DNA from 4 places in the Pseudalkalibacillus sp. Hm43 genome. Region 1 is predicted to be linked to each of the others. Evidence: riboswitches for the same ligand, from Rfam matches in the RefSeq annotation. Region 1 holds a riboswitch; each other region holds the start of a gene.
The links. A riboswitch is a leader RNA that binds a small molecule or an ion and turns the genes downstream of it on or off. The one in region 1 is predicted to bind cyclic di-GMP.
Positions count from the first base shown of each region.

Region 1 (7,904 bases):
GAAAAATCAACGGTGATGATACGTTTACAGCAAGAAGCCTGGATTACCGTGAAACTCCTGACGGAAACGCTGTCTCCTTCAATGTCAACTTAAAAGGGGACAACATCGATTATCAAGACTATTGGTTCAGAGATTATGCGGAGTATTTGGAGCATAAACAACATGATCCAAATGAAAAGCATCTGTTTATGGATCCTTTGGTCGAAGTGACAAACAGTAACGGGGAAAGGTTAGAACTTATGGAAGTTAGAAGTCAGCCGAGCGCAAATAGTATTAATATTAATATTGAAATAGCTAAGGATGTATTTATTGATCAGAATGAATTAAATTTCAGGTTCTTCCATTTTTCAAAACCGTATCCATTAGAAATGGAACTCATCGAGATTCCAATTCACACAGAGTAATTTTTAAGGGGGAAAATTGTGAAAGGGAAAAATACGCTCGCAAAACTTTTGCCAGTTTTATTGATTTTAGGTGCTTTCTTTTTTATTAGTGAAATGTTCAAAGAGAAAGAGCGAACGTCGTTTGCAGTCGATCGTGAGGCGTTCATTGTCGTCGATTCCGAAGAGGAATTGAAAGAAAGACTCGGAAGAGAAGTTCAATACTTTGACCCGGAAATGTTCAAACTCATGGAAAAACATAACCTTATCACCGAAATTGAAAACGTCAATATCCCAGTTGTGGAGGAGCAACGGGAATTCCGAATTGAATCATTATATAATCAAGGGCTAGGTCTTTTCATGACATACAGCTTAGATGTATTGCCCAACGATGAAAGCCCGGATGATATTCCCTACTTTGAGTTTGACCGGTTAAAACTGACAGCAGATGGAGAAGATCCTCTCGAGCTCGGGGTTGGTAGACATGGTGGATTCCAGGACCAACATTGGCAAAGTGACGGTGTCGTCTTTCAAAACAGAATCTACCGTAGAGTAGTTTATGAACCAGACTGGAATGAAAAAGTTTTAAAAACATTATCCAGCTGGGTAAATAGTAAGGAAATGGATAACTTTGATCATATTAATGAAGCAATCATGAAAATATCCAAAATCGAACTTCAAGAGGTGGAATTGGTAAAGAAGGGGAATGCAGGTGGTGAAAAGTTCGCACTCCAGGACATTGCGCTCGATTACCAGATGAAGAGTCAGGATCCGTTGCTTGAATCCGTCTCCGTTAACAAATCAACCAATCTTGGGAATGGGAGGTCCATCACTTATACAGATTTTGAAACAAGGCTTCATCAGAAACGTCTTTATTTTGAGATGAATTCACCTCTAGAACTGAATGAAGTTTACTACAAGTATGGAAAAATCGAGGGTCAATCGTCCGTTCGTAAAGATGCAGACGGTAGACAATATATCGAAATTTATCATGACCCCTACAACGGCGATTTGGGACCTGATGAGCCGACGATTTCACTCCTATCAGGATCCTATCCAACAGATGAAGAATTAACGTTTACGATTACGAAGGATGAATTTCAAAAGTTTCGAGCAAAAATGGAACAAGACGAAAATGTTTACGAAATCAATCGTGATTTAGGTGTGGTGAATACGATAGATTTTGAACTCGTCAAATTGGAAATAAACCCGAATGGACCACATCAGGACAATTATGGTTTCTTTTTAAAGGTAGATCCAGAGCATGAGTATGATCGTCATATATACTTCCAAAGCTATGAAAGATACTTGGAAACGATTAAAGAACATCCTGAAGCAGAAATGCATTTTAGGGGGCAACCCATGATGGAAGTGAAAGATCAAGATGGTAATCCGGTTCGGGCAGATCAACACTACTCAGATGAATCCGGTCATTTCTATGGTTTCGAACCTCATTCTTTTGATGAAATTGAGGAATTGAACATCCGCATATTCAATCTTCCAATGTATGTTGATTTTGCCGAAAATGAAGTATCATTGGGAAGTGAATGATGAAAAAGCACCTGTGTGGGTGCTTTTTCAACGTCGGTGTTAAGGTGGGATGAGATGAAATCCAAGACATATTTGAAGCTGCTCCCAGTGCTGATTCTTATTGCAGCTTTTATCATTGTTAGCAACTATGCAAAAGAAGAAGCATCTACTTCGTTTGAGGTTGACCGTGAGAATTTTAAAGTTGTAGATACGGAAGATGAACTTGAATCATTGTTAGCTGGACAGTCGAGGTATAACGGAGACCTTTTAATAAAAGCTTATCAATATGATCTGATGAAAGAAATTGAAGGTGTAAAAGTCCCATTGATTGATGAACAGAGAGATTTTAGGGTCGAATCCATGTGGAATCACCGACTTGATTTGATCCTGACTTATAGTTTCAATTTGTTGCCGAGCGATAAAATTCCAGAGGCAATTCCACATCTTCGTGTGAATGAGTTAACCTATCATCCAGACGATGATGACCCTTTGAATATGACCGTCCAAACTCATAATCAGGTGGGTGGGAACTATTGGCCGAATGATGGGGTCGTTTATGAGAACCGGTTGTACCGAAGAACGGTCTTGATTCCTGTCATGACAGAAGATCTGTATGACCAAATTCGAAATTGGTCAGAAGGTCCATCCAACTTTAATGACGCTGCGGAATCCATCCATCAAGTGGATCTGAAGAACATCGAGCTTGTGACGAAAAAAGAAAATGGTGCAGAAACCAAGACGATGGAGGATGTTGAAATTCCTTATCGCTTTCAGGAATTCAATCCTAAACTGGAAACGTTTCAACTCGACCAATCCGTTGATTTGAAGGAACAATCCAGCATCACTTATACGAAATTCGATAAGCATTTATATGACGATCGTCTCTATTTTTCACTACAAACGAAAACTGAGCTACGGACGTTAACATTTAGAGTGAATGGTATGATGGGCAATAGCTCCATTCTAAAAGATGAAGAAGGTCATACTTACATTCAACTCCATCATTATCCAAGCCTACTGAATGACGAAATCCAATTCTCGCTATTATCTGGACTTTATACCACCGGAGATGAACTCGATTTTACAATTGAAAAAGAACATCTTCAGGCGGTTCAGAACGGAGGAAAGGAGCGACGATTGGAGCGTGATATCGGGGAAATTCATGATGTGTCCTTCAGGTTAGAAGATATCAGAAGCTTAGGAGAGGTTTTTGAAGGTAGCGATTACGCTATTACGATAGCGGTTGAAGCGGAGGGTGATCGTGATTTACACTTCAGACCCGATGATGAAGAAGAGCCCTTACATGCCAATCCGATTATTGATGTGCGCGATCAGGATGGGGAATCTGTACGGATCAATCTTTTGCCAACGTCGGGCAGTGCTTCCCAAATGATCGGCCTGACTAAAAAAGACTTCAAAAAGGTAGAAGCGCTGCACATTAAAATATACAACATTTCAAAACAAGTTAACTTCCATGAAAAAGAAAGCACCTTCCGCTTGAATTAGACACCTGAATCATATTCAGGTGTTTTTTTATCTGTAAAAGTACTAATCACCGTCCCACCTGCATACAAATTAGTCTTATCACACTTGAGGGAGGAGACGAGATGATTTATAAACAGATCGTTCAGAAGTTTCAGGATGAAGTATTGAACGAGAGGTGTTACGACAACTTTTTTCTCTACTGTCATCGAGATTTCACCTTCAAATCAAACGATGATCGCTGTGTTTTCGGATTGGATGCTTTCGCCGAACACATGAATGACTACCAGCAGGCTTTTCCAGATTTGACCTATTGTACGGAGAACATGTACCAGGACGGGAGTTGTGTCGTCGTCTACTGGAAGATGAAAGGAACGAACAAAGCCCCTCTACAATATTATCCTGCCACCTATAAACGCATAGAGCTCCACGGCAGTTCGTTTTTCAAATTTAAAGACGGAAAAATTTATGAAAACTATGTATGCTTCAACGAATACGAAATTCCGAAGCAACTCGGTCTATTGCAGAATGTATAATGCGAAAAAGCCTCTATTATAGAGGCTTTTTTCATGTCAAAAATGGATTTTGGGACGAGCTTGCACGTGCCTTGAACGTTTCTTCATTCTCAATCAAACCGCAAGCACCGCACTGGACGCGATAATGGGATCCACTATAAGGAATGTGGAACGTATCTAAATGATCGTTGGAATATTCCTCAACCACATCACCTGACTGTGGATCCAGTTTGACACCTTTAGGGATCTGTTCAATCATGTTAAAGCGCGTTCGGTTGGTCTTGCAGCCGGGACATAAATAAGGTCCACCCATAGCGAACACCTCCTATCACTTAGAATGACCAGATTTTGAAGAATTATGAAATCGGAATGGCTCATACTAAGAAAAAGAATAGGAGGGATCCCAATGGGCAAACAGAAAAAAGGAAATGCAAACGCACAACGAAACAATAATGCAAAAGCAATGGAAAAACGCGCAAAATCAGGTGAAATGCCAAACTTCGCTGAAGTAGAAGCGAAAAAGATGGAGAGCGAATGAAATAGAGGGACTGTTTTTTTGTTCTATTTGAGCAAAAGAACAACTCCCATATATGACAAAATTTTCTGACAATAATGTTGCTTCATAGTACTATAGATGTATATAATAGAACTAATTAAATAGTTCGTTATAGCTATGGGAGACAATGAAGCGCATATACATTTGGGCACTTATGCTGCGCGGAGTCAGTGGTGCAACCGACCCGACATATCAGGAGACTAAAATCCAGGATCGTGATAAGAGGAGGGCTACCAATGAATGAAGTGCCTGTTAAAATCATTGACCAAGACTGGGTTGCACTGATCCTTGAAGCAAAGTCGCTCGGACTGACCAAAGAAGAGATCCAAGCTTTCCTGGAAATGACAACAAGAAAACACCACATACAGAAGTAAATATTTAGGACCCACACCGGTTGTGTGGGTCTTTTTCTTTGTGGTCGTTCTGTAAAAAGAACATAGTAAAAAAGTTGAAAAACTACGAAAAAGGGAGTATAAGCGAGTATTACTAAGGTATTGTTCTTCAAAACGAACGATATGGTACTATAGAAGGGTTTAAACGTTCTTTATAACGGTATATAATCACAAGTGTAAGATGTTCTTTAAAAAGAACAACACTTACAAAACCCATAACAAAGTAGGTGGGAATGGTGCTTGAACTGCCAAGCAGAAAAAAAAGAAGTAGGAGTCAAGGTAATAGAAAAAGGAGATTTAGATTACTACTAAACTTTTCACTGGCACTTATTGTATTTTTTCTAATGGGATATGCAATTCAAGGTACATATTCCTATTTCTCGGATCAAGCTAGAGTATCAGGCACGATGACAGCAGCAACTGACTTTTGTGCAGACAAAGAATATAAAAAATCTCATAAAGAATTATGTAAAGATAATGCAGGTTTAGGAAACGGACCAGAAGATGGAGACGATGATACTGGAGAACAAACTGATCCAGACAACCCTGGTCATAACAAAAAAGATTGTGATGATCATACGGGTGCTCCATGTTCAGACAAAACAAATGATACAAAACAAGAAAAAGAAGATCAAGTACAAGATGATACTAATAGTCAAGAACAAATAGAAAACTCAGAAAATGATGAAACTGAAGCAAGTGAATCTGATCAATCATCTGAAGAAGCTGAAGAAGGAAATGAAACTGATGGGTCAAATGAAACTGAGCCACAATCTCAGTCTTCTGAAGAAGATGAAGAAAATAACGTAATTGAAGGAAAAGGACAAAACACAGAAAAGACTCCTGAAGTTCCTGATCCAAAACAAACAGAGGAGAATAAGACAAGTAGTAATGAACCCCAAAATGAAAATAATCAAGAAACAACGGAGTGATGTATATGAAAACAACATTGAAATGGGTTAGTAACATTACGTCATGGTTATTGTTCGGCATTTTTATAGTCATGGTTTTCATGGTTGTAACTTCGAAAGCATCAGGTGGAGAACCAACGTTCATGGGTTATCAACTAAAATCTGTTCTTTCAGGTTCGATGGAACCCACATTCGATACAGGATCAATTATTGCTATAGATCCATCTATTAATAAAGAGAAACTAAAAAAGGGTGACATCATCACCTTCATGGAAGATGCAGAAAAGTTAATCACTCATAGAATTATAGAAGTTAAAAAAACCGCCAATCATGTGCAATACATCACCAAAGGGGATAACAATGATGGTGCTGACATATCCCCAGTTCTTTCGGAAAATGTTGTTGGAAAATATGATGGCTTCAATATCCCGTTACTTGGCTATTTTATGAATTTTGCAAATTCAAAAATTGGTACAGCAATATTATTGATCCTTCCAGGATTACTGTTGATCATTTATTCTGCCTACTCTATCTGGAAGGCTATTAAGGAAATTGAAGTACCTAAAAAAGAAGAATCTAGTTCTACTACTAGTAATTGAATAAGTTGAATCACCGCTATTCAGCGGGTTCAAAATAAAAAATATACATACCCAATAGGGTAAAGGAGGAAAAAGAAACATGAGTATTAAAAAGAAGATTGGTTTGGGCGTAGCATCAGCAGCACTAGGATTGTCGTTGGTCGGTGGAGGGACTTTTGCATACTTTAGTGATACAGCAACAGCAAGTAATACTTTTGCTGCAGGAAAATTGGACCTATCAGTTGATCCTACTACTATTATTGATGTTGACAATTTAAAGCCAGGGGATACTATGCTTCGTTCTTTTGAGCTTGTCAATGGTGGTACACTCGATATCAAAAATGTTATTCTCGATACTTCTTATTCTGTAACAGATCATGGCAACAATAATGCTCGTGATTTGGGTGAGCATATACGAGTAAACTTCTTATTCAATATCGATAAGTTGGATGTACCAGTTTACTCTACTACTCTTGCTGATTTATCGTCAATGTCTCCTGAAGCTGTAGAAAACACATGGGAGCATATCTTCGGAGATAGATGGGGTAGCACAGGATTAGTAGCTGGTTCAAGTGATTTACTTTATGTACAATTTGAATTCGTGGATGATGGTACTGATCAAAATGAATTCCAACAAGATTCATTGAACCTTCAGTGGACATTTACTGGTCACCAAACAGATGGAGAAGAACGATAATAAGAAATACTTAATGAATGGGAAGGTGGGTAATCCCACCTTCCTCTTAATTAAAGTAAAAACTTGAAACTCCTTGGATAACAAAATTTTCTTATGAGGAGTCAATTTATGAGATTGATAAAAAGATTACTTGTTAGAGTAATAATCTTATATAGTGCAATTATGTTGGTAAATGTATTTTATCATCCTGTAAAAGATACTGGTGCTGAGAAAAGTGCCCCGCTGTTGGACATCAGTACTTCACCTGCAAGCTATTTATTCGATTTGCAAAATTTAAAACCTGGTGATTGGGCTGAGCGTAAGTTAGTCGTTAGTAATGACGGTAATATTGATTTTGATTATCGAACATTAGCAAAATTTAAAGATGGATCTAAAAAGCTTTACGACCAATTGGATCTAAAGATTGAAGATCAAACTGGAGTAGTACTATTTGAGGATAAGCTTTACAAGTTTGATCAGCTAACTGAACGTAAGTTGGATCATCACCATACAGACGAATTTGTTGTGACAGTAACGTTCCCATCTGAATCCGGAAACGAGTTTCAAGGGTTAGGAACGACTTTTGAATTAGAGTTTTCAGCTCAAGCTACCAAAGAAGAAGTCCCGACTCAAGAACCTAAAGATCCTGATAAAACAGAAAATGAATCACCTAAGAGTGCTCTTCCACAAACTGGTGAATCCAATCCTATCTGGTATTACTTAACAGGAATTATGTTGGCTGGTGTTGGTGTTGGTGTATTGCGTCAAAGTTTAAAAGGTGATCGTCCTAGAATCAGGTTAAAGAGGTAACACACTATGAAACTACTTATGGCTTCTTTACTCATACTTATTGGTATAGGTGTTGCCTCTTTCCCTTTTATCAA
Region 1 covers NZ_CM135129.1:664,805-672,708, reverse strand. The annotation lists gene ACXQIQ_RS03650 (hypothetical protein) at 1-404, shown strand, start outside; gene ACXQIQ_RS03645 (hypothetical protein) at 423-1,931, shown strand; gene ACXQIQ_RS03640 (hypothetical protein) at 1,986-3,416, shown strand; gene ACXQIQ_RS03635 (ester cyclase) at 3,518-3,928, shown strand; gene ACXQIQ_RS03630 (DNA alkylation repair protein) at 3,960-4,220, opposite strand; gene ACXQIQ_RS03625 (hypothetical protein) at 4,314-4,445, shown strand; cyclic di-GMP riboswitch class II at 4,575-4,656, shown strand; gene ACXQIQ_RS03620 (anti-repressor SinI family protein) at 4,700-4,837, shown strand; gene ACXQIQ_RS03615 (SipW-dependent-type signal peptide-containing protein) at 5,089-5,787, shown strand; gene sipW (signal peptidase I SipW) at 5,793-6,365, shown strand; gene ACXQIQ_RS03605 (TasA family protein) at 6,445-7,041, shown strand; gene ACXQIQ_RS03600 (LPXTG cell wall anchor domain-containing protein) at 7,150-7,830, shown strand; gene ACXQIQ_RS03595 (class D sortase) at 7,837-7,904, shown strand, end outside.

Region 2 (7,904 bases), 190 kb from region 1:
AGCAATCTTCGAACTTTTATTTGTCGTTACGAAGGAGCGGAAATTCCCGATTGCACTTTTGCTTTTCGCATCATCTGAAGGAACCAGTCCATGTGCTTCAAAAAGCTTGGATTCTTCATCAGACGCAGGCATGCTTTTCGCACACCGCTCACAAACCTTTCTCACCAATCGTTGGCTAACGATACAAGTTAAGGAGGTTGCGAGGAGATATGGCTCGATGCCCATATCAAGAATTCTTCGGATCGTTCCAACTGCATCTTTCCCATGGATCGAACCTAGAACGAGCCGTCCGGATAGTGATATTCGAGTTGATGCTTCTACTGTTTGTTTGTCCTCTAGATGACTGACCATGATGACATTAGGATCTTGAGTTAGCATTGTGCTTAATCCATTCGTGAAATTAAATCCGATTGAATCATTCACTTCCACTTGGGTAATTCCATCCAGCCGTCTATCAACACTTTGTTCAACGGATACAATTTTATGTTTTGGGTGATTGATATGGTCGAGAATGGAATACAGTGAAGTCGTTTTTCCACTCATTGATGGTCCTGAGATAAGGACAAAGCCGCTGCGACGATCAATGGCTGATTCCACTTGTTTCAGGTTGTTTTCACTAAAGCCGAACTCATTAAGTTTCAACAATTGATCCGTACGATCGATTAATTTTAAGACCGCACTTTCCCCATTAATGGTTGGAACCGTAGAAACCCGAATGTCGTAATCCGTATTATACGCTTCCTTATGTATGTACCCGGTTTGCGGGAGTCCCCTTTTTGACGCATTTAAACTCGCTATTGTTTTGATCCTACCTATAATTGATTCTTTCAGATCGTTTGAAATAACCTTTTGTTTTTCAAGCATCTGATTGATGCGATACTTGACTGAAAGACCATCTTTTTCAGCATCCAAGTGAATATCACTCGCATTTTGCTGGACAGCATACTCGATGATATCATTCAGCTCTTTAACAGAACTCAAAACCCCATAGTGATCGATAATCGCCATCTCTAGTTCACTTCTTGTTGCAATACAAGGTTGGACGATCATACCAGTCGTCTCCTGGATATCTTTGATGGCCTCTTGATTAAGGGGATCCACCATAGCCACTTTAAGCTTTCCACTCATTTGTTCAATCGGTATGAAGCAATGTTTTCTGGCTAGGGCTTCATGTATGAGTTGAATGGTACTACGGTTCGGTACAATCTCATCCATATTCACGACAGGTATGCCAAGTTGAAATTCTAGGGCTTCAGCGAGTTGACGTTCGGTTATGAGATGATCCTCTACTAATATTTCCCCTATCTTTTTAAAGGAATGGGTTTGTTTTTGGAGCGCGTTTTCAAGTTGATCCTCTGTAATCAGTCCATTCATGACCAATAATTCACCTATGCGCATATACAACCTCCTTTTGGTACTATTCCGACATTGATAGAAATAAAAGGATATTAATAGACATAAAAAGCCAATGTTTGAGCGGCCCGACGATCATGCCTCGTGAAGAGGATTAGACTCGTAGCTTTGCGTCCCCAACTTTCGTATGGGTTTGCCTTTTTTCATTCATTTGGCTTGAGTGGAATTTATTTTCTGTCTAGGAAAAATGACCCTTTTCTGTATGTTTCAATTATACTGTAAACCTATAGTTGGAAAAATAGAGCATTATCACTAAATTGAATGCTAGATAAAAAGGACCAACAAGTGAGTATTTTATGTTTTCAGAAAATAATACATAGGTATTTGTAACTAAGTTACAAACCAAGGGATTAGGTATAATGATGTGTTTCTAGATTACTCGATTATGTCGAAATAAAGAATATTATAGATTTTTAATCCATGAACCCTACCTGATTATGGTAAAATACTCATTACATCATGTTCTTAGGGTGATCTTACATAATGAAGGACTTAATATTTCACACAACACTGATCTTATCGTATTTGTTTTTAGTTGGATTCATCATGGGTTGGCGTGAACAGAACTTTTCACGGTTTGTAAACAGGCTGTTCATTGGAACTGGTACAGGGCTAATGGGAATCGTATTGATGTATTATTCTATAAGAATCACAGAAACAGTAATACTTGATATGCGGCACTTGTTCATGATTATCGCTGCCTTGTTTGGTGGTCCTATTTCGGCAATGCTTTCAGCAGTAATTATTGCCTCCGGAAGAATTTTACTCTTCGGAGTTACAGAAGCGTCATTGACGGTAGCTGTCTTGTTTGTATTCATCGGTGTCATTTACAGTTTGATTGCGAAATTGAGATACAACAATTACATTAAAGGATTCATCATGAACATGGTCACATTAGTGCTCGTATTCATGGTCATCAATCATCTTGTCAGTTTTACTCAAGCTATGGAAAGCACCATTTATCTATTCGCCATCTCAATTCCAGTCGGTTTTTTGACCGTTTCCCTTTGGATCTATCTTTATCGGTATAACGAGATGGTCAAGACTTATAAAGCACAAGCGAAGGTCGATTTTTTGACCAGCTTGAACAATGTCCGTAAGTTTGATGAAGAGATGAACGCATTTAAAAAACACCGGCTCCCAAAAGGCGAACGGTTATCGATTTTATTGATTGATATCGACTTCTTTAAGAAAGTGAATGATACTTATGGGCATGAAGCTGGAGATGAAGTCCTCCGCCAATTAGGTCAGGTATTGAAATCGAAAGCCAGGATGAAAGATATCGTGTCCAGAAATGGTGGCGAAGAGTTTTCGATCTTACTTCCAGATTGTGATTTGGAAACTGCTGAGGAAATAGCAGAACGCATACGAAATGCTGTAGAGAACCATATTTTCGATTTACCGGATGGGTCTGGCATCCAAATTACTGTATCCATCGGTGTAGCGAGCTTTCCGGACACCGTTAAAGTGTTTGATAAGTTATATAAGGAAGCGGATGAGGGTCTTTATAAAGCAAAACGCACAGGCAGGAATAAAGTTTGTGTCCCTACATAAAAAAGTGCGACCACGATGTTTTTCTAACTCATCGTGGTCGCTTTTTCATTACATCGGTTTAGGTGTTGGAGTAGGCTCCATCCCACTTTGACCGTATTTAGCTTCAATCATTGCTCTAATGTCTTTCAGGTCTGTCCCTTTTTCATATTCGAATTTAGCCTCACGGGCTATATTGACACAAATTCCTCAGCCAAGTCCCATATCATCCAGAACCGCCACGTTGTCTTCGATCTGATCTACGAAACAATCGGTATTGTTATTGTGGCCGGCATCATGGTGACACCCACAATAACACGGTATGTAATCCAATACTTCAGGATGGTGGACAGCAAAATCATAGGCTTCAATAGTAGCAGCATCAACCCCAAGATCCTTGAGGTGCGTCCAATCATTATTGTGCATATCATGGGTCATTTTGGTTGGTTGTTCTTCACTGCTACAAGCAGAAAGGAATAGAAACAGAGAAACCATCAGTAGGAAAATCCTTTTTCGGCACATGTTGTTCACCTCATACCTATCGTTACATAGTAACAGTATATCTGATAAATCAAAATAAAACATGTACCGATCTAACCTTTTTTGTTACTTTTTTATGAACGATTATTACTTCGTATAACGGTTCGCATAACTGGAAGCGACAAGTGACTCAGGTTTGATTTTTGCTTCAATGCCGTGCGCTTCAATCCGTGCGACCATTTCGGCGACGAATTCCCGTGTCTTATTCTGTTTTCCTTTCCCAATATCTAGATGCCCTTCCATAATGAAGCTTGATCCTTTATATACATGAGGAAGGACGATGTTGATGAACTGATTCTTGAGGTTTTCATCGAAAAGTGAGGCGACTTCTTCTGTCAAAGAGGTTTCATAGGAGATTTTCTGATGTAAATTCCGTATAGGATCGGGGTATCGGATTTTTCGATAGCATGCCCATGCTCCTTTTCCGACCCGTTGCATAACAAGCCCGGTAATGAAGATCGTTTCATTTTGATATACATGAGAATCGGTTCCAATCATGAGCTTATAGTTACCTAGTGGCTCTTTCCTCATGAAAGTAAGCATATGTTCACGGACTTCTTCAAAGGTCAGATGAGCGAAGGTCAGATTTCTGAAAGTCATCGGCTGATCCGCAAAGAAATAATGGTCTACCATATGCCGTTATCTCCTTTTTCTTAGCTTTGGAATTCTGAAATTCTGAAATATCAAATCCTGAGAGTAAATATAATCTTAAAATACCCATAAAACACTTTTGTTATAAAAATCATATGTCATTTCTTGTCTCACATACATAAATCATTGAAAAACTTACAGGAAATTTACAGTGTTATACTACTATCTTATTCAACCGAAGTACAAGATGTGTGGGACTTTACTATATGCAAAAAAGGAAGACCAATGATGGTCTCCCCTTCAACCCTTTATTCTGTCTATCATTTCAAGTGGATAAAATAATTCTCTGCATTTAGAGTGGATTTCCTCTTCGTGATTGATTGGATAAGATACGATCGTGCATGTGGAAGGTCCTGCGGATGCATGGAGGTCAAGTTCAGAGTTAACTTTAAAATCCTTGTGAAAGATTTGTTCCAGTTCCGCTTGTATTCCTTTTGAACCGACTGGCCATAAGTAAACATCCTCAAGTGCAGAAAGAGATTTAAACATTTCCAAAGGGATGACGAAACTCGAATGATCCATAACGCCTTGTCCGACCAAAGGTTTTCCAATGACAGCCCATCCGAACTCAGGACGAAACGATGGCATACTCCTTTTGACATGTTTGGCCTTCCCCGCCACTGCAATCCCGATGGCGGACTGGACCATTGAAAAATTACTTTCCGAACTTCCAGAAACATTTATGTGTCGCATTTCTAGCTCTTCTAGACCTTTATGTATCCCTTTCATCAATGAATGCCAATGACCTTCACCGTTGAAATTATGGAGGATGATCGAGGTTGGCTCACCACCTGCAGCCAAACACTCCATGACGGCAACTCGGAAGGAGTAATAGGCTAAGATGTCATATGGGACCTTTACCTCATCATTGTCTTTCTCACCAATTCCTCCACTGTTATCGCTTGTAAATATCAAGAATTGTTCAGACGTAATAGGTTGAATGACCGCATTTCTCAAGAGCTCCACTCCTTCATCGGACTTTTATTGAACATATTAGCACCCTTATGAACACTTATGACCGCGAGAATTGTATTCACGACTGCGCTCAACAATAAGGAAGGAACGATTGCGGTGTAAAAGGAAGCCCCGATGATCCAAATGAACGGTAAAGGCGCTAACAAAGCATTGCCACATACGAAAACGACACATGCTAGTCGCTTGATGCCTCTTTGGTATAGTCCACTAAAAAGGTATACAAAAAACGCCATCTCAAGACTGATGAGGACATGAAAAGGTCCAAGTGGCATACCTCCGAACAGAGCAGAAATCAAATGTCCAATGCCCGCCACAATCGCTCCAGGTATGCTGCCAATAAGCATACCTGCCATGAGGGCTGGAAATGTGTCTAATCCGATACTCCCAATAACAGCGGGTATCTTAATGGCGCCACCGATTGCCGAAAATGCTGTGAACAATGCTACTAGGCTGATGATTTTAGTTCGCATCTTCCGATCTTCCTTTAGGTTTTTTGAAAACAATCGCACTCCTCGCATATTCAACATCTTTCACATTCAGTCTGAAGTTGATGACTCTTGATAGCGCAAAAAAATAGTCCGATAGACGATTCAAGTATTGGAGTGGGCGTTCAATATCCTCAGCACCTGATTTCATAAGGTGTACGACCAATCTCTCTGCTCTTCTTGTAATCGTCCTGGCTATGTGGATGGATACTGCCGGTTTTGTACCGCCTGGAAGGATGAACTTTTCCAATTCAGGCGTTTCTGCAATCATTATATCGATCCGTTTTTCCAAGTAGGTGATTGATTCATGAGTGAGCTTCGGTTCATTCTTTTTCGTAATGTTGGAAAGATCTCCTCCACAGTCAAATAATTCATGCTGGATTTTCTCCAAATCAAAGCACACATCATTAAACAAGTCGGCATCCAATTCCGCTATCGCTTGGCCCACGAAAGCATTCAATTCATCTATGGTCCCATATGCTTCGACGCGGATATCGTCTTTATCGACTCTTCCTCCAATTACACTGGTTGTACCTGAATCACCTGTACGCGTATAAATTTTCATCATTTCGCCTCCGATTTAATGGTTTGATGAATGCCATACCAGATCAAATCTACCCGGCTAGCATGTTTGCTGATTTGTTGATAGCACCTTCCTGTGAGATCTCTCCAGTTACGTTCCTCGGACGAAATAGGGACAATTCCTTTCGTGATATCCGTACCGATCAGGATCATCTGTTTCGTGGTTTGTCTCTCCCAATCCATCCATCTTTCCAATAACTGCTCCCAATAGAATTCTGGTTGATCTTGCCTCATCACCTCATGCCGAATCCAGTTTTCTAGTCCTTCAAGGACGACCAGTGTGTGAGACAAATGATTGACATCTGTTGGTAACGAAGCGTTTTCATATTGTGATATCCAGATATACTCATCCCTGAGCGTTAAATTATAGTGTTGCTTTACCCAAGCACGCTTCCCGTTGAAGGAACCTCCTGTAACGAAGTGCATCGCTCTCCCCTCCTTAATTGACTCTCGGTAAAAGTAAGTTCGTAACCTGCTGCAAACGGGACTTCCCATTCCCAGAAGTTCTTGGGAACCGGAGCAAATCGGTGTAGCAAGCTTCGAATGACACCACCATGTGTGACGAGCGCAAGCCGTCTTCCCTTCCGATCGGCTAGTATTTTACTCCAGCCTTGCATAATCCTTTCTTGAAATTCATCCAACCCTTCTCCATCGGGAGGAGCGATTTGATCAGGATCGTCCAGCCATTTTTGGTAGTGAAGGTCGTGTTTCAGAGATTCATAGGTATGTCCTTCCCATGAACCGAAATTCATTTCCCTGAATTCCTTCAACAAAGTCGGTTCAGAATGTGGAAACAGTCGAAGACATGTTTGCTGACATCGCTTCAAGTCACTTGAAAAAAATTGGTCATATTCCTTGTGTGCAGGAGATATCCTATGTGCTTCATCTTCACCCAAAGAAAGATCATCCCATCCACAATATGTCCGGGTTCGATTGGCTTTCGTTATACCATGTCGATAGAGAGCAATATCCACCATGTCATCCATGCGAATAGTTCAACACCTTCCACTGAAGCCCCTATTACATCTCCGGTCATCCCGCCGAACCACTTCACGCTCTTCTTTCGAATGAACAGAAAAGTAATAAGACCCATTCCTGTTAAGGTAACGAAAAGGAAGATATTTATATCTGTTATTACCCATACGATAAACATGATGCCCCAAAATACCCAGTATTGAGGCATTCTCTTCTTCTTCACTGACTGATGGAATAAAGAAGCTAATCCTTCGTCTTTCGCGGGTGTGACGTGGACTAACAAATACCCCATGACCGTTCTGCTGATAAACGGAATGAGAATGATCGTAATGAATGCCTCGTTATTGGTAAATGATAAAATTTCATATATGAATAGGAACTTAGCGGCAAGTAGAATGATGACCGAAAGAACACCAAAGGCACCTGTTCTAGGATCTTTCATGATTTCAATCCGTTTTCTGACATCTTGATGAGAAAAAAACGCATCACTCGTATCCATCCAGCCGTCCAGATGGATCCCTCCTGTCAATACAATAGACAATACCCAGAGAGCAAAGGCAATGGCTATGGTTGAAAAAGGAGAAAACTGACTCAAAGCCACCACGATTAGATAATAGATGATACCTTGTAAAAGACCTAACAACGGAAATGTTTTGACCGCACGCTCAAGATGTGGCTGGTCCATCGGTATTTCCATTCGGATCGGTATGGAAGTGAAAAATTGCAGGTTCAGTAAGAACCCTTTTATGTATC
Region 2 covers NZ_CM135129.1:475,574-483,477, forward strand. The annotation lists gene ACXQIQ_RS02440 (GspE/PulE family protein) at 1-1,398, opposite strand, end outside; cyclic di-GMP riboswitch class I at 1,473-1,561, opposite strand; gene ACXQIQ_RS02445 (GGDEF domain-containing protein) at 1,897-2,967, shown strand; gene ACXQIQ_RS02450 (PCYCGC motif-containing (lipo)protein) at 3,016-3,465, opposite strand; gene ACXQIQ_RS02455 (ribonuclease H-like YkuK family protein) at 3,571-4,116, opposite strand; gene ACXQIQ_RS02460 (ATP-binding protein) at 4,375-5,091, opposite strand; gene ACXQIQ_RS02465 (ECF transporter S component) at 5,088-5,579, opposite strand; gene ACXQIQ_RS02470 (cob(I)yrinic acid a,c-diamide adenosyltransferase) at 5,569-6,159, opposite strand; gene ACXQIQ_RS02475 (bifunctional adenosylcobinamide kinase/adenosylcobinamide-phosphate guanylyltransferase) at 6,159-6,602, opposite strand; gene ACXQIQ_RS02480 (histidine phosphatase family protein) at 6,554-7,162, opposite strand; gene cobS (adenosylcobinamide-GDP ribazoletransferase) at 7,120-7,904, opposite strand, start outside.
Region 2: it holds a riboswitch for cyclic di-GMP, as region 1 does, so the genes downstream of both, ACXQIQ_RS02440 (GspE/PulE family protein) here and ACXQIQ_RS03620 (anti-repressor SinI family protein) in region 1, are expected to answer to the same signal.

Region 3 (7,904 bases), 1.7 Mb from region 1:
TTCTTGATCTACAATGAAAATTTCCGCTCCTACTTCACCACGTAATTCCTTTTCAAGGACTTGTTCAAGTCCTCTTCTTCCAATCCAATCGTTTGCAGTATAGCCCTCGTTCTGTTTCTTTTCCAAATCGGCTGCTGTCACTTTTCCGATGTAGCCGGTCAGGTGAGCTGCTGCTCCTTTATATGGATAAACTCTACCTTCTTTTTCAACAAACTTGGTTCCATTAAGCGGTCGGATTGCGTCTATTTTTGCACGGTCGTCATTAGGGATTTTCTTGAGTGGAACAAATGAATCTTCTTTCACCCAAGATTGCTCAAGCTTTGCGTTGATTTCCTCGACAGGCATTTCAAGTAATTCAGATAGCCTTTTCTTTACTTCCACTCTATCCTCTTTCATCCAGCCTGGAACTAGACCGACTTCCTGTACAATTCCATTGATTGCAAGTCCTTCTCCGTTGGTATCATAGATTTCTCCGCGCACTGGCTTCTGTATTTCAAGAGAGAGTTTATCTTCTTCTTTCATACCCGGGTATATCATGGAGGTATCCCATTTTATTCCCCAGTGGTCATTATCTTCTTCTTTTTCGAATGCTAATGTTGTCTTGTGATTGATTTCAAGAAGTCCTGCGATCGTATTCATTTTTACATTAAAGTCGAACTGAGGTGTGTCTTCCTCTTCGTAGTCTTGCTCTTCTTCAGGGAGCTTATATGTAACCTTCAAGTTCTCGGCTTTAATATCCTCATATATTTTGGTATAGCGTTCAACGAAATCTGCTTCCGTTATGTTCTTTTGCGATTCATCTGTTAAGAGACTGTACATTTTCTTAAAGTCTTGCTGCTCCCAAGCTTTCATGTATCTTTCAAATGTCGTTTCAGGTTTCGGTTTTTCAGAACATGCCGTTAAGAGTAAAATTAGTCCGATAAAAATAATGGTTTTTCGTATCATATTGTTCTCCTTTCTGTACATGGTTGAAGGAATCCTTTGATTGAGATGGAATAATGAGTAAAAGCGACCTTATTCAGATAGACGTTCGTTTTCTGAAAAAGTTTCGCTAATGTTGATGTATATGAGGTGCACCTATGATGAATGTACAACTTTGGAAATATGTCCGCGGAGTCATGTGGGATTATGAACATATCCCGGAATCTGTTGAATTTGTAGAACGTGATGATCTTCTCATGTATAAGACGGAAGGGTCCTCAAGTATCTTATCGAACAAAGTGGCGAAATTTGAAGCTGAATCGACGGAAGAAGTTGCAGCTTTGTTGGATGAAGTGCTTCAGTTTTACGATGGAAAGCCTTTTTCATGGTGGATTGGGCCTGATTCGAAGCCTGAAAGTCTTGAAGAGTTGCTTTTGGAACGCGGTCTGACATACGAAGATACTTATTATGGACTGATCTTACCAATAAAAGATGACCTTAAACCTAAGCCTATCCCCTACCAAGTTCGGGTAGTGGAAACGGTGGAAGATGTTCAGCACTATGTGGATGTCAGTGCAGAAGTTTGGGGACATGATGATGCTACGAAAGAACATTTGGTGAAGCAACGGTATGGTTATTTAAAGACTGAAAACAAACGGGGAGGTTTCCTGATTGCTATGCATGGGGACAAACCTGTTGGATATGCCGGGTATCGGTTCAGCTCAGATGGCGTAGCAATGTATTTGGCCGGGACAGGTGTTTTACCGGAGTACAGGAAGCAAGGTATTTATCATTCGCTTTTAACAAAGAGAATGGAGCTTGCCGCACAAAACGGTTCTAAGTATATCGTTACCCAGGCTCGGAAGGATAACTCTGAACCGATTTTACGAAAGTTAGGGTTTGAAGAGATCGGGAGTTATGAAGTATATAAGAAGACAAATAAAGCTGACTCATAATTTTGAGTCAGCTGATTGCTTCCTGTCTGCGTGGCTTCATTTGTGGCACTGGGACAATATATTGTACGAATGATAACATTCGAATCGCTTGTACAATCGCAACTGAAATGATTAGAACCATCAATGTGATCACCGGGAAGCTTTCAGGAGCAGCCCAAACCCCTTCAGGAATGAGCTCTTTTAAAATAATAAGCACAAAAGGGTGGACGAGATAGATCCCCATTGAGAAAGTACCAATTACCTTCAATGGATTGTAAAGGAATTTCATCTGTTTTAATAATGGAATAAGTCCAATACAAGCTATAGTGAGCAATGGGATGTTCACTAAATTCGAAACTCGTCTCGAACTTATTGCACCTACAATATGATATTCATAAATCGTAAATGCATAAACTGCAATTATGATCAGGATTAGAAGACCTTTATTTTTCGTAAATTGCAGGATTTGCTCCCAATAAAATGCTAAAAACCCTCCAAATATAAAATAGAAAATCCACTTAAATAAAAAGATGGGATCATTAACGAATGTTCCAACAGGTCCATCTATTGGTATTTGTTTATGATATAGACAGAAAAAAGTCACGATAAATGATACAAGTAAGGCAATCATCCAGGCTTTTTTTGTACGAATGAGCTGCATTAAAGGGAAAAAGAGATAAAACTGAATCACAATCACCATGAAATATAAGTGATAAAAAGAATCACCAAATAAGAACCTTTTGATCAATACTTCTAAATCAGGAAACGATTTCCACAGTATGAGACCCAGCAAAAAGTAAAATATGCTCCACACTATGAATGGTACGACAATCTTCGTAAACCTGGATTTAATGAATTTTTGCGAATCAAATCCTTTATATTTCACTTGGTGGAACAAAAGGAATCCACTAATCAACGCGAATGTTGGTGTTCCGAATCGGCCTAATTGATTAAACATGTATATGAACCATGTGTCATAGCTTGCGCTCACATGAACTAAAATAACACCTAAACAGGCAAATGCACGTAAAAAATGGATCTCTTCGAAGAATTTTCGTGTTGTTTGAGCTGCCATTGTCTTCTCCACCTTTTACCTTTCCTTAGTTGAATTAACTAAGTAATTCATTCGGTCCGGACATATGTTTGTTGTCTATATTTGTTTTTGTAATTTATGGTAACGAATTAAAGGTTTTCAAAAAATTGGATTGAAGTAACTATGGGAAGGGTATTTATAACTTATTAAGAGGAAAGGAGATTCCTTATGGGGTCTAAGCATGAAGGTATTGGTGGATGGTTGATCCTCATTGTCTTTGGTCTTCTGTTAGTCCCGGTCATTCGGCTCTATTCTTTGTATCAAACGTATTGGACCGTTTACAATACACCCGCTTGGAGTTTATTGACGGAAAGTGGTAATCCCCTCTATCACACCTGGTTTGAACCTGCTTTTTGGATGGGTGTTGGTGTGGATCTTCTGTTGATCATTCTTTCCTTGGTTGGTCTGTGGCTGTTGTTAACGAGGAGTTCTCTTTTTCCGAGGTTTATGATTTCTTTTCTGATTGCCATGACGGTTTTTGCAGTCGCTGATGGATTCATTACGAATTGGATTTTCGGTACACTACCTATTACAGCTGATACATTGCAATATATCCAAAACCAGTCGTATCGACAGCAAGCTGGAGCGCTGTTATTAAGTATCATATGGATTCCTTATCTGATGAGGTCAAAAAGAGTAAAAGCGACTTTTGTCAGTGGTCCTAAGGAAAAGACGGTTGCGAGTAACAATTTGACGTTATAAAAAAAGGAGACCGCCTCGTGGCAGTCTCCTTTCTCAACGGAACGATTAATCGTCGTCCTCTTCATCATCATCGTCTTCGTCATCATCGTTGTCTTGGTCATCATCGTCGTCTTCATCTTCTTCATCATCGTCATCGCGATCTTTGTCTCGGTCGCGTTTACGCTCTTTTTCACGATCATCATCGTCGTCTCGGTCACGCTTTTGCTTTTCGCGCTTCTCTTGCTTTTTCTCAGCTCTCTCTTGTTTCTTTTCCGCTCTTTCTTTTTGCTTTTCTTGCTTCTTTTCAGCTCTTTCTTGTTTCTTGGCTGCTTTTTCTCGTTCTTTTTGAGCTTTCTTTTCAGCTTTTTGTTTTGCTTTTTCTGCTTTCTTAGCAGCTATTTCTTCATCGTCTTTATCCTCATCTTCGGACTCCTCGTCCTCATTTGCTTCCTCTTCAACGGATTCTGATTCATTTTCGTCAGACTCTTCCTCTTCTGACTCTTCTTCATCCATATCTTCTTTTTTGTTGTGCTTTTCTTCTAGTTTTGCAATCTTTTTATCCAATTTTGCGAATGCTTTTTGGATATTTTTCATAAGAGACTCTTGAGCTTGAGGGTTCTCAACAAGCGCTAATGCCATTAGCAATGCGTTAATGTTTTGAGAAAGTTTCGATTGGAGTTCGTCCATATCGGAATCTTCTTCCTCTTCTTCAGTGGACTCTTCCTCTTCTTCTGTTCCTTCTTCAGACTCTTGTTCACCTTCAGTGGACTCTTCGTCACCTTCGGAAGATTCCTCTTCTTCAGAACCTTCCTCAGACTCTTCTGTTCCTTCTTCTGTTTCTTCAGAAGACTCTTCGTTACTTTCTGATTTTTCAAGAGCTGCTTCTTGTGCTTTAATTGCTTCTTCAAGCGTCTTCTCAGCTAGCTCAGTTTCACCAGCAGCAAAAAGAGCATTAGCTTCAGCAATTCTCTTAGATGCAATATCAGCTAAGATCTTTGCTTCTTCAAAGTCGTCAGAAGCTACTGCAAGCCGTACATTTTCAATCATTGTTTTTACGAAATAGAAGAAGTCACCTGGTAATAGGGACGGCTCTTCTTCTGCTTCTTCTGATTCCTCATCTTCTGTAGCTTCGTCTTCGTTAGTTTCTTCTTTCTCATTACTTTCTTCTGTTGTGGATTCCTCATTGTTTTCTTCAGTTGTTGGTTCTTCCGTAGTGGATGTACTGTCTTTCATCTCAACTTTTGGAGTAGACTCATTTGTGTTTGCGAACGCTGCTGGTGAGGTTCCGAATAGTAGTAGAGAAGCTGCGCTTAGTACTGCAATCCATTTCTTCATCATTTGCTTCATTCCTTTCGTTTATTTTTCATAAAAAAAGCAGACTACGAGAGTTACAGAATCCTGTACTCTTGTAATTTGCCTTGTTGACCTATGCTAGCTTTAATCCTTCTTATGTATGACTGATCGGTCCTAGGCAACTGGCTGACATAGGTGGGGTTCACCGTTAGTCCCTTTAGCTTTGCGTCACTACCTTTCGATAGCTTTGCCTTTATCTGCTCTTCAATGGTTTTAGTATACAACAATTCGACACCATTCTTCGAAGTTCTATCTTCCTATTTTTTCTGATAATTTATAGGTGTTTTCTATCAGAAATGGCAATCCCGCATGATATTTCCACTCTTATAAGCAATATGAAATAGGTAATTTGAAGGGTGGTGTCAGGCACCGATTGAGAAGCGTTGGTACCATTGGCTTCCTAATCGGTGCCTGGTACCGTCTTTTTTACTCACAAAAAAAAGAGAGCTGCTCGGGGCAGCTCCAAATGTGAGGGTGAGGGAGGTAGGTCGTGTGCCTACTATTCAATTTTACAAAATAATATGATCAAGAACCTTCTTCAGACTCTCCGTCTTCAGTGTTGGTTTCTTGTTCTTCGTTTGCTGGTTCTTCGTTAGCTGGTTCTTCTTCCGTTCCATTACAAGCTGTAATTAACATAATTGCGAGTAGTGCAGAGCCTAGTTTAGCGAGAAAACTTTTCTTCACGTTCAATCCACTCCTTATATCGCAAAAGTTTTTGACCGGCTTGTTTCCCGGTTAACTACACTATAGTAAATTTTTTGCGATATTTGTTAGAATTTACTGAATGAATACACAACTCTAACGATGTTTACATCTCGCTAACACTGGCTTAATAATCACCTACGAAGTATTGCCCTCACTGGGCTCGCGTCGGATTCGGCTAATGGAAGTGGCAGTGCAATCAGCTCGTAAATCCCCTCTTCTACATCGTCCAACATGACGCTTTCCAAGATATGAATGTTGTGGTCGAGCAAGCTGTGATGTGCTGGCAAATCTTTGGAGTCGACTTGATCGACGGATGGTACATCCACGCCAATCAATCGAATTCCGTTTTCTTTTAAAAATGGAGCAAGTTCAGGTGACAGATACGTAATCGACTCTGGAAATTTCGTTCGATCTTTCCATGAGGCCGTCTTGATCAACACCCGCTCCACTTCGCTCAGATCATAGTTTTGTAAATCTTCCGGTGTGATTGATTCTCGTCCTTCTAAGTGGACGACGAGCGCATCACCGACATAGAGGTCGGGCTTTAGGTCCAGCATCTTTTTGCCGTCATCATCAAAATGAAACGGTGCATCCACATGCGTTCCTGTATGCGTGCTGAAGGTGACGCTTCCGACATTAACAGATCCGGTTTCGGCTTTCGTCCAATTCAGCTTGAATGAAAAAGGCGTATCTCCCGGCCATGTAGGCACGCCTTCTTTCAACGGTTGAGAAATATCCCAAATCTTCATCTCCAAACTCCCCCTCTTCCCGCTTTCTTAGTCTTCTTTTTTACCTAGCGCAAACATGATTTCCGTTTCACATGCGACTTCTCCGTCTACAGTCGCCGTCGCTTTTCCTTTACCCATCGAACCACGAACTCGAGTCAGTTCCACTTCGAGGCGTAGCTGGTCTCCAGGGCGGACTTGACGCTTGAAGCGGCAGTTGTCGATTCCTGCAAAGAAGGCGAGACGTCCACGGTTTTCTTCTTTTTTCAATAACGCAACAGCCCCGACTTGAGCGAGTGCTTCTACAATCAGAACACCTGGCATGACAGGGTATTCAGGGAAATGTCCGTTGAAAAATTCTTCATTTGCAGACACGTTTTTCACTCCGATTGCGTGCTTCCCTTCTTCCACTTCTAAAATCTTATCTACAAGCAAAAATGGATAGCGGTGCGGGATAATTTCTTTGATTTCGTCAATGTTCAACATATGTATCCTCCTATGGTTAACACTCTTTTTCCTTATGATAGCATAAATCGTTTTGGAAAAAGAAATCCGTGAAGGTGGATTACGTAGGGAGTAAGATCTCTTCGGTAAGGTTGTTGCCGTTGATGGATGCGGCTGGGTCATTTTCGACGAACTTCTGGTATTCAATGTTCTGTGGGTATGGAAATTGTGAGAGGACTGGATACGGGTTGACGGGTGCTCTCCGCTCAAATTCAGTGTAGGTGCGATAGCTGCTCCAATCATAGTTTGAAGGCTGTGTGACGAGATCCGCTTTGACCGGATTCAAGTGGATATATTTGCTGACGTCGAGCTGGTAGGCAGGCGAACCGATTAGATTGGAAAAATAACGCCCCTGGAACAAGTGTCCGACGTAATCATACTTCCGATTGAAGTAAGTGGCGTAGCGGTAATTCAGCTTTTGCATGATTAGCTGGATGTGGGTGTCGTGAGATTTCAGTTGCAGGTGGATGTGATTTGTCATGAGGCAGTATGCATATAAATCGAAGGGGTATTGTGTGCGGGTTTCGGAGAGGTATTTCAAGTAGATGTGGCGGTCTTGCGAGTCATAGAAAAGCGGGGTCTTTCGGTTACCGCGGGTGGTGATGTGGTACTCAGCACCGGGATACCAAACGCGAGGTTGGCGAGGCAAATGCATCACTCCTAAATAGATTTAGTAGATTTGAAAAGGACTGGGTGGATGTGTGTTGAGGAATGTTGAACGAAATCAAACCAAGTTGAATGAAGGGATAATCCCATTATACCGTTACTTCCAATTAAATGGGAGTTCGAAATTTCGACACGGTACCAGGTACTGATTCGGAACCCTTGGTAGACACGGGTTTGGAGATGGTGCCAGGCACCGAAAAGGAAGTCAGTGGTACCAAGGCTTCTCATTCGGTGCCTGGCACTGCCCTTCCAAACAAAAACCCGGTTGGACGCGGATAGGCGTTTAACCGGGTTATCCTATATATTCTATTGATCCTTCTT
Region 3 covers NZ_CM135129.1:2,733,817-2,741,720, reverse strand. The annotation lists gene ACXQIQ_RS14460 (penicillin-binding transpeptidase domain-containing protein) at 1-945, opposite strand, end outside; gene ACXQIQ_RS14455 (GNAT family N-acetyltransferase) at 1,080-1,877, shown strand; gene ACXQIQ_RS14450 (acyltransferase) at 1,885-2,931, opposite strand; gene ACXQIQ_RS14445 (DUF2569 domain-containing protein) at 3,118-3,651, shown strand; gene ACXQIQ_RS14440 (hypothetical protein) at 3,697-4,968, opposite strand; cyclic di-GMP riboswitch class I at 5,098-5,185, opposite strand; gene ACXQIQ_RS14435 (hypothetical protein) at 5,509-5,667, opposite strand; gene kynB (arylformamidase) at 5,820-6,437, opposite strand; gene fabZ (3-hydroxyacyl-ACP dehydratase FabZ) at 6,465-6,899, opposite strand; gene ACXQIQ_RS14420 (transposase) at 6,979-7,566, opposite strand; gene ACXQIQ_RS14415 (DNA-directed RNA polymerase subunit beta) at 7,890-7,904, opposite strand, start outside.
Region 3: it holds a riboswitch for cyclic di-GMP, as region 1 does, so the genes downstream of both, ACXQIQ_RS14440 (hypothetical protein) here and ACXQIQ_RS03620 (anti-repressor SinI family protein) in region 1, are expected to answer to the same signal.

Region 4 (7,904 bases), 1.3 Mb from region 1:
GTAAGTGGCTTTTTGTCATATAGAGAGAACCACCGTCCATGACCAGTCCCAAAATGGCTATAAGAGCTACCATTGCAAGCCCAACTAAAACAATTGAACTTCCAGTCTCATCTTTTAATAGATTTAATTTATTCTTCATATAAACTACCTCCCAATCACTCTACTCTGATAGTAGAATCCGTTTTTACTAATATGGGTGAAGGCAGTACTTTAGAAATAAGAGGAGTTACATATTCAACAGGGTATTCGAGTGTAACAGTCATATAATCCCCAGATTCACGCATAGTGTCATTCGGTGAGATGTTAACTTGAAGATTCGAAGAGTCCCCAACATGAACATAATCCCTAGCAAACTGTGCAATGGCTGCATCATCCCGACCTAAGCCACCTAGCCTTACACTCTCTTGAGTCGCCAATTGAAGATGCATATATGTATACATGATTCTACCGAAATCAAAGATTCCTATTAATATTATTAATAACACCGGGAGAACCAGTGCCATTTCCACAATAGATTGACCATTTTCCTTTTTAATCATGAAATCCACGCCTTCCCTACAATGCTAAGGATTGCACCACCTGCTATCGCGACCCCATATGGATAGGTGGATTTCAAAGAGTCTTTTGTCATAGCCAATGGAACAGTCAACCCACTTTTCTTTGCGTAGAGCCAATGGAAATAATACTTTAGTCTACTGAATGCTCCTCCATTGAAGATGAGAATACATATGGCTATTACTCCACCCAATAGTGCCATATATATGGACGTATTGAGTACAAATAACGGACCCTTTAACGCCCCGATCAGAGCAAGAAGTTTAACATCCCCTGCACCTATGCCCCCCATAAAATATGGAATCAAAAGAATACCAATTCCAATAAGGAAACCCAGTAGCGATGCCGCTAATCCAGACCAACCATTTAAGATAAGGTGCAAGATAAGTGATAAAATGAGTGCAGGGAAAATCACCTTATTATAAATCAGTCGTTTTCGGATATCGGTAACTACACATATGATCAGTACAATGATTAAAACCATGTTAAATACCATATGAAAACCCCTTGTATTTTTTGAAAAAATGGCCTTACGTAAAAACTACGTAAGACCATTGAAAACTGTATAAGCCTTAACTTCCGCCTGCAGTTCCACCAGTTTCTCTGTTTGTAACCATATCTTTTACATCCGTAAACATTTCAATGATTTCCGTTCTCAGAAGTGCTAATGCTCCAACTGCAGCGACTGCAATCAATCCCAATACTAATCCGTACTCAGTCATACCTTGTCCTTGCTCTTCTACTACTAATCCTTTTAATTTTTCCATCATGATACTCGCTCCTTTAAATTTTGGATTTGTAATGCTTGTCCGGGTTCTACCTTAGTCTTATGAATGGTTCCAGCTGGCAGCTCAATGACGGATGACGTCCCTTTGTGATGTTTTCCGATTGTTCCAGGACGGACGTAACATTCGGCTGCAATGACTTCATTTGATGCATTCAAATACAGTACGTCAATTTCGAACTTCATAAAATACGTATGGATGGAACGGCAGGGTTTGATGTGGACGGCATAACCTTCCTCGAATGAAGAAGTAAACATAAGTCCTTTAAGCCTTTTAATAAATGAGTAAGCAGGAATCATTTTATCTGCAATGATCTTGCCAGTAGAAAGGTTAACCAATTCCATTCCGACACCTCCTTCTCCAACAAAAAATACCCTGCCTTTACCGAAAGGAGGGTACTTCTTAACGTCAAACACCCCTTGGATCTTTCGGTAACTGGCTGGCTTAGTGCAAGTGCACCTTAGCCCCTCTAGCTTTGCGCCGCTGGTTTTCACCAGGTTTGCCTTTATCGAGATTCAGCGTAGTTTGTCGTTGAATCCGATATCTTGTAGTTTCATCTTACGAAAACACCCATTGTTAATCATCAGTCTATATTATTAAATTTTTCAGAATATTTAGTAATTAAATAGTCCTATCTAAAAATTTATATACCTACAATAGTCTGCTAACTCCCCGCAAATCGAGTTTTTACATATCTTGACTTGAGGACTTTATACTTAAAAAAGCCCCATTTACTTCTCTTTTACTTAAAAAATTTCAACATAAAACCGATAAACCGTATTCTTATAAGTACAAAAGTCACCCCCACAAGAGAATCAATTAAGCTTTCGCTTCGGAACAATTAGATGACATAGCCTACTTTTTGGTACAACAGATAGGTAATTTAGGATAGTATGTGGGAAATCACGGTAAAAAGGATGCTTTTTGGAGGGGTAAAATAGAAAGAGACTGAGCCGTTCAATCGGATCAGTCTCACTGGTTCATTTTTTTAAATGGAATTTCATCAACATTTCATCGTAGTAATGCCCTTCGATTTTCAACGAGCGCTCTTCGACACCATACGATTCAAATCCGATCTTCTCGTAAGAGCGGATCGCTGAGCGATTTTCTGTCATCACGGTCAGCATGATCTGTTCAAGGTCCTCGATCTTACTTGCTTCTTCAACTAAATTTTCCAAGAGCTTGAACCCGATACCATTTCTTTGTACATGCTGACTCACATAAACTCCAACAATTTCACCTTTGTGCTTCATTTTCTTTTTTGTATGTTGAAAAAAGGTTCCTATACCGACGAGTTCTTTCCCATAATAGGCACCCACCGTAAATTTGTCACTCATCTCAATATTCTTCTTCACATCTCCAACTGATCGGTTCACTTCTTCTTCATAAGATGATGCGAAGGCTTCAGGATAATTTTTCAACCCTTCTAATCTTAATTGATAATAATCTGCTGCATCTTCTGATCCGAGCTTCCGGAATTCAATCATGGTCGTTCCCCTCTCTACTCGTTAATGTACACCGCCGTTCCGTATGCAACGATCTCGGATGCATTTGACATAACAGATGATGTTTGCAGACGGCAGGCCACAATCGCATTCGCCCCTTTTGCCTTTGCATCTTCCACCATTCGGGAAATGGCAATTTTACGAGCCTGTTCCATCATTTCGTTATATTCTCTGATTTCTCCTCCAACGATTGTTTTCAAACTAGCAAGAATATCTTTTCCGACATGCTTGGCTTGAATGGTACTACCCTTCACAAACCCCTTCAGTTCAATGATTTCTTTCCCAGGAACAGTATCAGTAGTCACTATAATCATTTTGATCTTCCTCCTCTTTCTCTCTTATTCGTTCAATGATTAGTAAAATGAATAACACGAGCATAGCCACTCCATATAAAAGGAAAAGCGTGATGGAAACCCAGAAGTTGATAAACAAAAAAATGATAGCCGCTCCCTGCGAGACAACCGTTAATAGCAAGATTATGGATTTGTATTTAGACATTTCACACCTCGTTCAGAAGACGCATTGTCCGGTCTATGATTTGGTCGGGTAATGGCTGCTCAAGCGCCTTTCTCAAAATAAATGGATGAAGAATCCCGTTTTCTTTCCAATATAATTCGATCAGATTCGCCTTATCACCTTTATTCGGGATTAATTGATATAAGATGAACCAATCTTCTAATGAACTGAGTGGCAATGAGTACCCATCCACTACAACCTGTTTCGTTAAGGACTCATTATTTAGATGAAAACGATAGATTCCCTTCTCATGTTCGATTGCAAAACCTGCCATAAAGTCGATCTCCGTTTCATCCATCAGGTACCTTCGAAAAATTTCCGTCCTGAACGGAGTATAGGACTCAGCCTCTATAGGCGAAGCACTTTCTTCAATCAAGTGCGACGCTTTCTCCACATCATTTATGTCAATCAGTAAATCAATATCCCGTGGTGACTTAATCAAGCCATATTGAGCAAGGACGTTGGAGCCTCCGGCCGCCCAACGAACATTCGACTCGCATAATACTTTAGTAATATAGCTCAATACATACCTTTGCATTACATCCTCCTAGTAAATTATGGTTGAATTTGTTTTGTAATTAAAAATTAACAAGTATTTCACAAAAACTTGCTACGATTATTGTCGAACACAACAAAGAGACAATGAGGAGGATCCAAACGTGAAGCATAAATTCAAAACCATTGCTGCCGTTTTTACAGCAGCTGCACTTATCGTTCCAACCTTGGGGGCTAATGGTGCCATCAATGGACCGTTAGGCACAACAGGTAAACAGGATGGTGGAATCGGCAACTCAACGAACTACCTGGATGATGTTCCAAATATCAAGGTAGACCAGAAAGTCAATGATATCATTTATCCACTGTTCGGAAACCCTGCAATCAAAAAGCAAGGTGAAACTGTCACTGTAAAAATCGATAGTCAAGGTAAGGAAGCTGCTGGCTGGGATGTTAAATTGAAACCAACCAATCATTCTGCATTTACTGAAACATACGATCTTCCTGTTCAGAAGGTTTCAATGGGTGAATCACACTGGAAAAACAGTGAAAAAATTTATGATGTGACTGTCCAAATTCCTGAGAATGTACCTGAAGAGTTGTATGATCTTGAAGTTTCTTATACAGCATCTGGTCAACGCAAAACGGATGAGCAACCGCATTCCGTTAAAGTCGTTAAAGAATACAAGAAAGACTTTGAATTCTTACATCTGACAGATACACACGTTGGTTCTCCACGTAACCTCGGAAACCACGATGACGTATCAACTATAGACCCAGGTCGTTTGAAAGAAGCTGGAATGTGGGATGCGAAGGAAGAAGATCGTTGGCTATACCTTCAAAAAGCCATTAAAGAAGTCAACTTGAAGAATCCTGATTTTGTTGTTGTTACCGGTGACCTTATGTATGGTCAGATGAATCCGCAAGAATATATCTATGAATATGAAGAAACGTATCGCATTCTTCAACAATTGGATGTACCTGTATACCTTGCACCTGGTAATCATGATGCCTACGCGCAAGATGCAACTCTAGCGGACGGCGCAAAATATTGGGAGCAATATTTCGGACCTCAATACTTCTCATTTGATTACGGCCCGTATGCACACTTTATCGCATACAACTCGTTCGACTGGCATAAGTTCGACCGAAGCGGTCACGGAACGGTTTCCGTACCAACTTGGGGTGGACAAATCCGCGAACAACAGCTTGACTGGGTCAAGAAGGACCTAGAAGAAAACGCGAAGACTGCACAACCGGATCAGATTACTGGATTGTTCTCTCACCACAATCCACTATGGCGTGACCGTGATATCTGGCCATCTGATGATCCAGACGTCCAAAAGTATTGGAAGCAATACGACGAGCAGCACAACCCGCAAAATCTTGAAACATTGATCCTTGGAGAAAAGCTCGGTATCCAATATGACCAGCAATGGCATGGTGAAAATGCCCATGAATTGATTGAAATCATGAAACAGAATGATGTGGATATCAGCCTTCATGGCCATACGCACATCGACAATGTTACAGAGCAAGATGGAATCCTTTATACAACAACGACTTCACTTGAACTCAGCGGTAAGCCTTGGGTTGGATTCCGTCCACTAGAAGTGAAGAATGGTGAAATTACGAATTACAATTATGAAGAGCCTGGTGTCTCCGTCCCTGTATATGAAAATGGAAATACTGAAGGCGGCGTGATGGCACTGGAATCTCAATATGAGAAACCGAACGACGGACATGCTACTGAGCAAACCGTTACTGTCTACAACCGCTTGAAAAAGGAAATGACAGTCACGGTGCCGATGTATCTCGTCAAAGGGGAGTACGATGTTTCTGAAGGAACAGTGAAACAAAACGTAGCCTCTGGAGATAAGCAGTACGTTGAGGTTGAAATCACAGTTCCTGCGAAAAGCACAAAAGAAATTACAGTAAAGTGATTTTTAATAAAAAGCACCTGAGCCGCATAGGCTCAGGGCTTTTTATATGGAAATAAGTTGCTCCCCTCAACCTGGTCATAACATGCATAACCACATTCCCCAACGGGTAAAACAGAAGAGATATCTTTGTTTTCTACAATTGAATAGGAAGTGTTGCTGCAAAAGTTACAGTCACTTTTTTGTTGACAAAAATATAAGAATGATTTAAGTTTTGTCTATAGGAAACATTTTTATAACTGGGCATATATTATGACTGTTACTAAAAAGGTCATTTTCTTTTTAAATAAATGTTGCGCATGTACAACTTTTGTTTCTAAGGTGAATGTTGTTAGTTATACGCACAAGAAAGGAGTGAATTAGGATGCCGAATGTGTTGAACGTTAATAATCTGAACGTATCTTACCTCGGAAACGTCGCATTGACGAATATTTCATTTCAAGTTGAACAAGGAAGCCTGGTCGGCATCATCGGTCCGAACGGTGCTGGTAAATCTACATTGATCAAAGCGTTGATGGACCTCATTCCATCGGAAGCCGGTAAAGTGGAAATCTTGGGGAACCCAGTTAAAAAAGTACGGAAAAAAATCGCATATGTCCCCCAACGAAACGACATCGATTGGGATTTCCCGATCCTAGTGATCGATGCTGTTTTGATTGGCACATATCCACACCTCGGCCTATTCAAGCGTCCAAAGAAAAAGCAACGGGAATGGGCATACGAATGCCTGAAGCGTGTAGGCATGGAGGAATACAGCAAGCGCCAGATCGGTGAGCTATCTGGAGGACAACAACAGCGGGTGTTCTTAGCACGTGCACTTGCACAACAAGCGGATATCTTTTTCCTGGATGAACCTTTTGTCGGAGTGGACGTTTCGAGTGAAAACACGATCATCCAAATTCTGAAGGAACTACAGAAGGAAGGAAAAACGATTCTCGTCGTACACCATGACTTGAGCAAAGCGAATGTGTACTTCGATGAGTTGATCCTGCTGAACAAAGAGTTGATTGCAAAAGGTGAAGTTCGCCAAGTGTTGGATTCACAAACCATCCAGAAAGCGTATGGAAATCCTCTTGCATTCATGAATGATATGGGAGTGAATCAAGCATGAACTTCATAGAAGCAATTATTCAGTATGAATTCCTTCAAAAAGCATTGATCACCTCTGTAATGGTCGGAATCATTTGCGGGGTCATCGGATGCTTCATCATTCTCAGAGGAATGGCATTGATGGGAGACGCGATTTCACATGCTGTCCTGCCAGGTGTTGCCATCTCTTACATGCTTGGGATCAACTTCTTTTTCGGCGCCGTATTCACTGGTGTGCTAACGGCTATCGGCATCGGGTTCGTCAGCCAGAACAGCCGATTGAAAAACGATACCGCGATCGGAATACTCTTTACATTCGCGTTTGCGGCCGGAATCATCCTGATTACATTCATGAAGAGTAGTACGGATCTGTATCACATCCTGTTCGGTAACGTACTTGCCGTTCGCCCATCAGACATGTGGGTCACACTCGCAATCGGTATTCTTGTCATTGGAGGCGTCTACTTCTTTTACAAAGAGTTACTTGTCACCTCCTTCGACTCCACGATGGCACAAGCCTATGGATTATCGACTAGAGTCATCCATTACCTGTTGATGACATTGTTGACGATGGTTACGGTCGCTTCCCTGCAAACGGTTGGAATCGTCCTTGTTGTTGCGATGCTCATAACACCAGCAGCAACAGCTTACCTGTTAACCGACCGACTCTGGGTCATGATTTACCTAGCAGCAGGATTCGGAACCGTCGCTTCTGTGATTGGGTTGTATTACAGCTTTACGTATAACCTGCCATCAGGAGCAACAATCGTGCTCACATCAACAATTTTGTTCATCGCTGTGTTCATGTTGTCACCGAAACACGGCTTCATAAGAAAATTTGTAAAATCAAGAAAGAAAGCTTCATACGCAAACTAGAGAGGGGAATAGGAACTATGATGAAAAAAATGTATGCATTATTTGTAGGGGTGTTGATGATCTTCTTGCTTGCTGCTTGTAGCGGTGATGGAGAAGCAGAAGGCGGTAAGAAAGATGGAGAAAAAATTCAAGTCGTCACAACG
Region 4 covers NZ_CM135129.1:1,942,538-1,950,441, forward strand. The annotation lists gene ACXQIQ_RS10325 (pilus assembly protein TadG-related protein) at 1-139, opposite strand, end outside; gene ACXQIQ_RS10330 (TadE/TadG family type IV pilus assembly protein) at 156-539, opposite strand; gene ACXQIQ_RS10335 (A24 family peptidase) at 536-1,051, opposite strand; gene ACXQIQ_RS10340 (Flp family type IVb pilin) at 1,128-1,325, opposite strand; gene ACXQIQ_RS10345 (DUF192 domain-containing protein) at 1,322-1,684, opposite strand; cyclic di-GMP riboswitch class I at 1,768-1,854, opposite strand; gene ACXQIQ_RS10350 (GNAT family N-acetyltransferase) at 2,321-2,827, opposite strand; gene ACXQIQ_RS10355 (YbjQ family protein) at 2,842-3,159, opposite strand; gene ACXQIQ_RS10360 (hypothetical protein) at 3,140-3,343, opposite strand; gene ACXQIQ_RS10365 (nucleotidyltransferase family protein) at 3,345-3,899, opposite strand; gene ACXQIQ_RS10370 (metallophosphoesterase family protein) at 4,021-5,799, shown strand; gene ACXQIQ_RS10375 (metal ABC transporter ATP-binding protein) at 6,161-6,907, shown strand; gene ACXQIQ_RS10380 (metal ABC transporter permease) at 6,904-7,761, shown strand; gene ACXQIQ_RS10385 (metal ABC transporter solute-binding protein, Zn/Mn family) at 7,779-7,904, shown strand, end outside.
Region 4: it holds a riboswitch for cyclic di-GMP, as region 1 does, so the genes downstream of both, ACXQIQ_RS10345 (DUF192 domain-containing protein) here and ACXQIQ_RS03620 (anti-repressor SinI family protein) in region 1, are expected to answer to the same signal.